DNA from 3 places in the Bacillus sp. DTU_2020_1000418_1_SI_GHA_SEK_038 genome. Region 2 is predicted to be linked to each of the others. Evidence: predicted binding sites of a transcription regulator. Region 2 holds the regulator's gene; each other region holds the start of a gene.
What was found. Region 2 encodes LexA, which represses DNA repair genes until DNA is damaged. Its sites were predicted from a motif close to CGAACATATGTTCG; they were not measured.
Positions count from the first base shown of each region.

Region 1: the regulator LexA is predicted to act here: its motif matches at 1,953-1,966, upstream of parE (DNA topoisomerase IV subunit B).
Region 3: the regulator LexA is predicted to act here: its motif matches at 1,715-1,728, upstream of RRV45_RS14525 (Y-family DNA polymerase).

Region 1 covers NZ_CP135435.1:2,142,734-2,146,020, reverse strand. Annotated here, with positions in the region: gene parE (DNA topoisomerase IV subunit B) at 1-1,773, opposite strand, end outside; gene RRV45_RS10640 (CoA-binding protein) at 2,135-2,548, opposite strand; gene RRV45_RS10635 (5'-deoxyadenosine deaminase) at 2,657-3,287, opposite strand, start outside.
Region 2 covers NZ_CP135435.1:1,984,286-1,987,572, reverse strand. Annotated here, with positions in the region: gene RRV45_RS09850 (YneB family resolvase-like protein) at 5-661, opposite strand; gene RRV45_RS09845 (cell division suppressor protein YneA) at 688-1,011, opposite strand; gene lexA (transcriptional repressor LexA) at 1,167-1,790, shown strand; gene RRV45_RS09835 (DUF4257 domain-containing protein) at 2,019-2,312, shown strand; gene glnA (type I glutamate--ammonia ligase) at 2,425-3,287, opposite strand, start outside.
Region 3 covers NZ_CP135435.1:2,916,929-2,920,215, forward strand. Annotated here, with positions in the region: gene RRV45_RS14520 (YolD-like family protein) at 8-340, opposite strand; gene RRV45_RS14525 (Y-family DNA polymerase) at 359-1,618, opposite strand; gene RRV45_RS14530 (YqzH family protein) at 1,832-2,029, shown strand; gene RRV45_RS14535 (SDR family NAD(P)-dependent oxidoreductase) at 2,090-2,884, opposite strand; gene RRV45_RS14540 (MBL fold metallo-hydrolase) at 2,897-3,287, opposite strand, start outside.

The sequences.
Region 1 (3,287 bases), 160 kb from region 2:
CGTATCCCATAACTGATCCGCATTCATTTCGCCTAAACCTTTATAACGCTGGAGCATATAGCCTTTTCCAACTTTTTTTATGGCGTCCTGCAAATCATCTTCGGCCCAGGCATATTCAATAATTTCTTTCTTGCCTGCACCTTTGCTGACTTTATATAAAGGGGGTAGTGCAATATAAATTTTACCGGCATCCAGCAGCGGCTTCATATATCGATAGAAAAAGGTTAGGAGAAGAACTTGAATATGAGCACCATCTGTATCCGCATCTGTCATGATAATGACTTTATCGTAATTTACATCTTCTAAATTAAAATCTGCTCCAACTCCAGCACCTACAGCATGGATGATCGTATTAATCTCTTCATTCTTAAAAATATCCTGAAGCTTTGCTTTTTCAGTATTAATAACTTTCCCTCGCAATGGAAGAACCGCTTGAAAACGACGGTCACGCCCTTGTTTAGCTGAGCCGCCAGCTGAATCTCCTTCCACTAAATAGATTTCATTTTTTTGAGGATTTCTTGATTGGGCAGGTGTTAATTTTCCAGAAAGGACCGCATCTGAGCGTTTTCTTTTTTTGCCGCTCCTTGCATCCTCACGTGCTTTTCGGGCCGCTTCTCTCGCCTGATAAGCTTTAATGGCCTTTTTTATCAAAAGAGAACTTACGTTTGGATTCTCTTCAAGAAAATAAGATAAATGCTCTGATACAACCGCATCAACTGAAGATCGTGCTTCACTTGTACCAAGCTTTCCCTTTGTTTGCCCCTCAAATTGAAGCAAATCCTCCGGAACTCGTACAGAGACAATCGCAGTAAACCCTTCTCGAATATCGGCCCCATCTAAATTTTTATCTTTCTCCTTTAGAAGGTTAACCTTCCTAGCGTATTCATTAAAAATACGAGTCATCGCTGTTTTTGATCCAGCCTCGTGAGTACCGCCATCTTTTGTCCGAACATTGTTAACAAAGGAAAGAACATTTTCTGAATATCCATCGTTAAATTGGAAAGCTAAATCTACTTCAATTCCATTTTGCTCACCCTCAAAGCTAACGACTGAATGTAAAACATCCTTTTCTTCATTTAAGTATTCAACAAATGCTTCAATTCCATTGTCATAATGAAAGACTTCCTGAAGACCATGTCTTTCATCGATTATTTCTATTTTCATTCCTTTTAAAAGAAATGCTGATTCACGCAGCCGCTCACATAATGTTTCATAATTATAAGTAGTTATTGAAAAAATGGATTCATCTGGCTTAAAGTGAATGGTTGTCCCTGTTTGATTCGTTTTCCCTTTTTTTTCAAGAGTTGTTACCGGTTTCCCGCCGTTTTCAAAGCGCTGTTCATAAACAATCCCATCCCGTTTGATGGTAACGACTAACCATTCGGAAAGAGCATTCACAACAGAGGCACCAACACCATGCAGTCCTCCGCTTGTTTTATAGCCGCCCTGGCCGAATTTACCTCCAGCGTGTAAGACGGTTAATATCACTTCGGGAGTTGGTTTGCCCATACGATGCATTCCAGTAGGCATCCCGCGGCCTTTATCAATAACACTAATTGAGTTATCTTTATGTATTTTGACAATGATTTGTTCACCGTAACCTGCCAATGCTTCATCGACAGCGTTATCGACAATTTCATATACTAGATGGTGTAGCCCTCTCGCATCTGTACTCCCAATGTACATACCCGGGCGCTTTCTAACTGCCTCAAGCCCTTCGAGTACTTGTATGGCATCATCATTATAGTCAAAAGCTCCCTGATTTCTTGCCACAAACATACCCCTTTCATTACTGCAAAAAAAGAATTGCTGAAAAATAATATGATCAAGACTCTGCTTTCGTATCTATATAATAAGCAGGTAATCATAGAAACAAAATTGATTATACATTCATTTAACGTATTCGTCTAAAAAATGATTAATCCTTTATATATAAAAGAAAAAGCGAGATAAGAACAAATGTTCCTTAGTTGTATTTTACCATATTTTAATTAAGCGTCTATGCTTTATTGTATCTATTTATTCGAATTTGGCAAATGAGATTTTTAATTTTGACCGATTTATGGCAAGTTTCGATAGCTGTTTTTTCAAAAAAATAAAAAATGAGACCTATAAAGATCTCATGTCATTTGCATTATTTTGTTAATGCATGTTCTACCTTAATACAGCGGTCCATAACAACTGTGTAGCCCTTTTCCTTTAAGAAATTATAGGCATTCTCATCAATGCATCCAAGTTGTGACCAAAATACATCAGCATTTATTTCAACAAACTCTTTCGCTACCTCTAGCAGATGCTCTGAACGGCGAAAAACATTAACAATATCAACATGACCATCAATATCCTTTAAGCTTTTGACAGACTTTACACCAAGCACTTCATCAACCGTTGGATTAACAGGAATAATTTCATATCCTGCATCCTGCATAGCCTTCGACACCATATAAGATGTTCTCTCAGGATTACCGCTTAAACCAACTACTGCGATTTTTTTTGACTTTTTGAGAATAACACCGAGCTCTTCCCGGCTTGGAATTTCTATAGACATATTATGTACCCTCCTACTAATACTTTACTTACTTGCTTATCTTTATCATACCCGAAAATTAAGTTGTTTTACTAATTAGGAGAGTACTTAATATTAAAAAATCAAGTTTTAGTATAAAATTGTTTCCAACTTTTTCACTAATCGCTTAATGGATTTGTTTGATTCCCTCAATATATCGGCCTTATCAATCGTATTCATCTGTCTATTTTCCATTAGTACTTTTCCGTTCACAATCGTTGTTTCAACATCCGCTCTTGTTGCTGAATAAACAATTCTGGAAATCGGATCAATATCAGAGGATGGATATGTGTGGAAATCATTTAGGTCCAAAATAGCCAGATCAGCCTTCTTCCCTATTTCAATACTGCCAATTTCATTTTCCATTCCAACTGCTTTTGCCCCACCAATGGTAGCCATGCGAAATACAGTTCTTGCGTTCATTGCTGTTGGTCCATGGATAGGTTTTTGTATAATAGCAGCGAGTCTCATTTCATTGAACATATCCAGATTATTGTTACAAGGAGCCCCGTCAGCACCAAGACTTACATGTGCATGTGTATCGAGCAAAGACGGAATTTCGGCAATTCCCGAAGCGAGCTTAAGATTAGATCCTGGGCAATGGCTGACCTTAACACCGCGCTCTTTAATAATTCTTTTCTCTTCCTCATCCAGCCACACACAATGAGCCAGGATTAAACGCTCATTCGCCAGCCCAATGCTATCTAGGTAGACAACATTT
Region 2 (3,287 bases):
CAGTTTACTTTTTAATTTCTGTTTTTGTATCTATGTATTCCTGGTATCTTCGATGTACTGTAGCTTTTGATATTTGATAACCAAGGCCTGTTAGGGTTGCTGCAATTTCTGAGAATGTCAGTTCATTGTTCCTAAGTCTTACTATTTCTTCAATCGGAACCTCAATACGATCCCTGCCAGAATGTATGCCTAGATTTGTAAGATTTTTCTCAGGTCTGTATCCTTTTTGAACTGCACGCTTCATTCCCCGCTTTATTTTAATATTATGTATTTTTCTCTGGTATTCCTCTACTAAACTCACAATATTTAATACCATTGAATCCGACTCAGAAAGCTGAAGCTCCCCGTTATGGCTAACACTATATAATGAAACACCTTCTTTTAATATACAGTGTAGAATAGCCATCTTTGCATTGCCTCTGCCAAGTCTAGTCTCATCCTGGATGAGAACATATTTTACGTCTTTATCTTTAATCAGTGAGAGAAGCTCAATAATTCCATCGCGATCTAAACCATAGCCGCTGGCCTGTTCACGAATTACCTGAACAATTTCAAAGCCATTTTTATTTGCTAACTCTGTTAATTCTTCCTCTTGTCTAGCAAGTGAGGTTTCCTGTGATTCTTTAGTTGTGCTTACCCTGCAGTAAATAATTGCTTTCATATGTAATGCCCTTCCCTAAAGATATATTAATGGGAACTTGCTAACTCGGTATGCACTTGTGAAGAATAATCCTCTAATACAGGAATAACGAGTTCATCTCCTGGAAAGATCCTTTCCCCCGAAATTCCGTTATTCCGCTCGACCCAGTTAATAAACTCCATTGCTGTTAATTCATGATTCGTTGAAAAGTCTTCAGCTATTTGCCATAGTGTATCACCATCATTAACAGTGATTTTCATATAATTTATATTTTCAGATTCTCCAAGCTGATTAATTACGATGAATACAGTAAGAAAGCTTAAAACGAATAGAATAATAGCATACGAATATTGATTCCACAATTTTTTCATACTTACACACCTCATTAAGAATATATGTTCGCTTATTTAACTATATTATAAACCGAACATTTGTTTTGTGTCAACGATTATTCGAACTTATGTTTGTACTATATGGTAAGTGATGCTATAATTAGGGAAAGAAAATCATAAGAGGTGTGATTATGATGGCGAAATTATCAAAAAGGCAGCAGGATATATTAAATTTTATTAAAGATGAAGTTAAACAAAAAGGTTATCCACCATCTGTTAGAGAAATTGGCGAAGCAGTAGGTTTAGCCTCTAGCTCTACTGTCCATGGCCACCTTGCTAGATTAGAAAGCAAAGGCTTAATCCGGAGAGATCCAACGAAACCGCGCGCTATTGAAATATTAGATTTAGAAGGAACTGTACAGGCCCCTGATTATAAGATCGTAAATGTGCCTATTGTGGGAAAAGTAACAGCTGGTCAGCCAATAACAGCTATTGAAAATGTTGAGGAATATTTTCCTCTGCCTGAAAGACTGGCACCTGATGCAGAGCAGGTTTTTATGCTTGAAATTATGGGTGAGAGTATGATGGAGGCAGGAATACTAGACGGGGATTATGTCATTGTAAGGCAGCAGCAAACAGCTAATAATGGTGATATTATTGTTGCGATGACTGAGGATGACGAAGCAACTGTTAAGAGATTTTTTAAGGAAAAAGATTATATTAGACTTCAGCCAGAAAACTCTACAATGGAACCAATTATTCTTCGTAATGTTTCCATTTTAGGCAAGGTGATTGGCGTATATCGGCAGATTCATTAGTATGAATGAAAGCGGGCATCTATTTGCCGGCTTTTCTTTAATATCAATACATAAGTAGGATACCTTCTTATTTTTAAATAAAACATATGATTTCTATACTATTAATTTTTCCAAAAAATGAATATTTATACACATTCTATTTATTGGAAAATTCTATAAAATAATAATACACCCAGAATCAACCTAAGGTCGCTTTAAAAAATCTCGACTTTAGGAGGTGAAGTACAAATGTATTTGAACATTTTCTTCGCTGTTTTGATTGGTGGACTTGTCGGTGCTGCAGGACATATTAGTAAAGAAGGAAGAATAATTAAGCCTAGAAAAACAAAAAAATTCATTTACCTCGGGTATTTAGAAGAAGTTATTTTAGGTGGACTTGCTGCTGCTTGTTTAGTCACTTTTTACGAGCCTGATTCAGCATTTAAAGTTGTTTCCTTATCAATTATTGCCGGTTTAGGCGGAGACACTCTGCTTAAATGTCTTGAATTCTTAAAATTAAGAAAAGAAGATCGGAATCAATAGAATATTATCTTTTCCCTGCTAATAAAAGCGGGGATTTTTCTTCATACGTTCTTCCCCCAAGTTCTTATTGAATGACAGAGTAAAAGCCCTGAACAAATCAGGGCTTCAAATATTAATACATCGTCATATACTGCTCCCGCTCCCACGGATGCACTTGCGTACGGAACATATCCCACTCAATCTCTTTTGCCTCTACAAAGTGTTCAAAAATATGTCCGCCTAATGCTGAAACGATAACCTCATTTGCTTTCAGCTTATCAAGTGCTTCTGCTAATGTTGAAGGAAGATCATCAATTCCTTCAGCCATTCTTTCTTCTTTACTCATAACATAAATGTTTCGGTCAACAGATGCAGGTGGAATAAGGCCATGCTTAATGCCATCCAGTCCAGCTTTTAATAAGACAGCCATTGCAAGATAAGGGTTTGCAGCTGGATCAACACTTCTAACCTCTACACGTGTGCTTATTCCTCTTGATGATGGTATGCGCACTAATGGAGAACGGTTCTGTGCTGACCAAGCTACATAGCATGGTGCTTCATATCCTGGCACCAACCGCTTATAGGAATTTACTGTCGGATTAGTAACAGCAGTAAAGCCTGTTGAATGCTTCAAAATACCTGCAATAAATTGGCGGGCATAATCACTTAGCTGCAAATTGCCCTTATCATCGAAGAAGGCATTTTTCCCTTCTTTAAATAGAGACACATTGCAGTGCATCCCTGATCCTGCCACACCGAAAAGAGGCTTTGGCATAAATGTAGCATGAAGGCCATGTTTACGAGCAATCGTTTTTACGACTAATTTAAATGTTTGAATTTGGTCGCAAGCTGTTAGGGCATCCGCGTATTTGAAATCAATTTCATGCTGTCCTGGAGCTACCTCATGGTGAGATGCTTCAATTTCAAAACCCATTTCTTCTAGTTCAAGAACGATATCTCGGCGGCAGTTTTCACCAAGATCTGTAGGAGCAAGAT
Region 3 (3,287 bases), 930 kb from region 2:
TATTATTTTAATCAGCAACCCGTACATCAGCTATATCCGAAATGCTAATCCGATGCACTTCCTCAAAGCGATCCACAACATGCAGCTTCTGATTCATTTCATCCCAAAAATGAATATTTCCCATTACAAGCTCATAATTTTTGTAGCGATAATGAGTAACGGCAACGATTTTTCCAAATTCCATTGCCTCAGAAATGATTTCGTTCATGCTTTCAAGCTTTTGCTCGTCTATTTCCCGTTTTTGGTCGTACGTATCTTCCTTTGTCCAATCTCTCAATAATTTCACATGTTCCGGGAGCATCATAGATGTCCATTTTATTCTGCCACGGTCTCGAATCATTGAACTCCCCCCTTTGCGCTACATTTTATGGCCTCCTACTAATGTGGCACGGTGCCTAGCTGTTCCCGCATTTGTATAGGACACTGCTCGTAAAAGAGCACCTGCACCAAACTTTGATCTGATATAGTCGACTGTGTAGCCAAGCTCCCTCTTCTTCCATCCATTCGTATCAAAAAGAGTTAGCTGCATTTCATTATCATCAACAAGATTGCCGATAGACATAGAAATTTGCCGAACTGTTTTTCCCTCATAAAATTTATGAAAAAGCTGTGTGCACACACGATAAATATCCATCGTCACATTTGTTGGCTCTTCAATCGTTTTCGACCGGTAAAATCCGCCTCCAAATTCATCCTGGCTGTAGCCGATCCCAAAGCTGATCGTCCTGCCCGCCTTTCGGTGAGTGCGCGCCCTTCTTGCTACTTCCTCACACATTTCAAGAATGACAGACTTAATTTCATGCTCTTCTTTATAATCCCTAAGCAGAATTTGGCTTTTTCCAAAACTAATTTGCCCCTCTATAATTGGTGCTCCAATCTCAGATAGATCAATCCCCCAGGCATGATGGTAGAGCTGGTTTCCCATAATGCCGAATTTCTTCTCCAGCTTTTCTAAACCATAGTGAGCAAGCTGGCCAACTGTGAAAATCCCCATTCCATTCAGCGTTTTTTCCACACGGCGCCCGATTCCCCACATTTCCCTTAAAGGAGAAACTGGCCATAATTTCGTTTGGACATCCTCATACGTCCACTCAGCAATTCCATTATGCTTCGCTTCCAGATCGAGACAAAGCTTTGCCAGCAGCATATTAGGCCCAATCCCAATGGCACATGGCAGCTGAAATTCAAGTTCAATATCATTCCGTATTTTACGGGCAATCGTAAAAGCATCTCCCCAAAGATGCACAGCCCCATCCACTTTAATAAAACTTTCATCCACACTGTATGTGTGAATCGCCTCTTTCGGGACATACCGATTAAAAACACGAGTAATTTCAGTCGCTATCCTCAAATAAGTGGCCATTTTTGGTTCCGCTACAATAATGCGCGGATCATTTGGAACTTCATAAAGCCTGTTTCCCGTCTTAATGCCAAACTCCTTTTTCATCTTTGGCGATGCCGCTAGGACCACACTTCCCTTCCGCTCCTTTTTTCCAGCCACAACAAGATAGCATTCAAGAGGATCAAGCCCTTCCATAACAGCGGAACAGCTTGCATAAAAGCTCTTCATATCGACACACATAATTTGATTTTTGGGCATCGTGCTGTAATCAATCATTGGCCTTATTTCCTCCTAGCTGCAGATGTGTTGAACCCTTAGGGAACGAAAAACAAGAACAAATGTTCTTATAATATATATACCCATTATATTAAGCGAATATACGTTCGTTTTCAATGGAAATTTTACGACTAATTTCTTAAATAAGGGGGCTTTTCCAGTATGTCTATCTGCCTAAAAGGCTTATAATCGACAAGAGGAGGCATTAGTAAGATGGATCGAACCTTTATTTTCAAAATGATACAGAGCTGCTTGAAGCAATATAATGAGTCAATTTCGATTAACAGCGTGGAATTTGCAGAAATGTATGACAAAATAAATGCCATAAAAAAAGAGGAAGTTGAGAGCGATTTACATGATATTATAGTTGATGTTGTTTATGGATATATAACGGATTCTCCCTATTTTTAAAAGCAATAAAAAACAGACGTATTAAAAATTATAAACGTCTGCTTTCGTTATGAATTGCATTCACTTTTGATTAAACATCCTTTTGCCCAGCCGTTCAAACAAGCGCGGAAAAAGAGTATATACAATACTGCCCGCATTCATCCATCCGGGCAAATTAATTTCTCTTATCGGGGTCAGCATCGCATTGACAACCTTTTTTGCCACATACTCTGGCTTTAGCATGAATCTTTTTACATTATTAACGTAGGTTCCTTTTTCATCGGCAATGGTAAAAAAATTCGTTTCAATCGGTCCGGGGTTAACGGCCGTTACAAAAACGCTATGGTTGATAAGCTCCATTCGAAGACTATTTGTATAGCCGAGAACGGCATGCTTCGTTGCTGAATAAACGCTTGATTTCGGAGTGGCGATTTTTCCAGCCTGGGAGGCAATATTGATAATATGACCGCTTCCCTGCTGTCGCATAATAGGCAAAACCATACTTGTGCAAGCCATTAAGCCAACAACGTTGACAGCAAACATCCCTTTAATATCATCGATTTTTGCCTCATGAGCCTCGCGAAAAACCCCGTAGCCTGCATTGTTAACAAGTACATCAACATGGTCAAGCTGCTCCAAAATCTTTGAAAAAACAGCCTGCACCTCGTCAGTGTTGGAAACATCCAGCTTATGTATATCAACCTTTACATGAAAGCGGCTTTCTAAATCCGTTTTCATCTCAAGAAGCTTCTCGTAACTTCGGGCAAGCAAAACAAGGTTAGCCCCTCTTTCCGCGCAAAGTAAAGCCATTGATGCACCGATTCCGCCTGAGGCTCCTGTAATAATAATCGTTTTATTCTTCAATCGATCCGACATATCTCACCTCAGCTAAGCAGAAAAATAAAATGCCTTTCCCGCTTTTTTAATACTAATTTCCCCCAGCGCATCCAAATAGTCAAGCTGGGCGATCGTTTCTGAAATCGTTAAGCCAAACTCCTTTTCATATACGGCAGGAAATAGCCGTTTGCAAATTTCAAAAACAGTTAACGGCTCCTGCTCAAGCCATTTTTTTATAAATATCGCGCGTTCATGCTGGCGAGCCAGTCTTTTCTCAATTAATTCATTAGGATTATAAATATCCTCACCATGCCCTGAGTAGACAAGCTGGATTGGAAATTGCATTAGCTTCTTTAATGATTCATTATATTGCAGCTGTGGTTTAGGCCGCTGTGTTTCTCCAGGAAGGGGCGGTTCCATTAGAGGATTGGGAGAAATATGT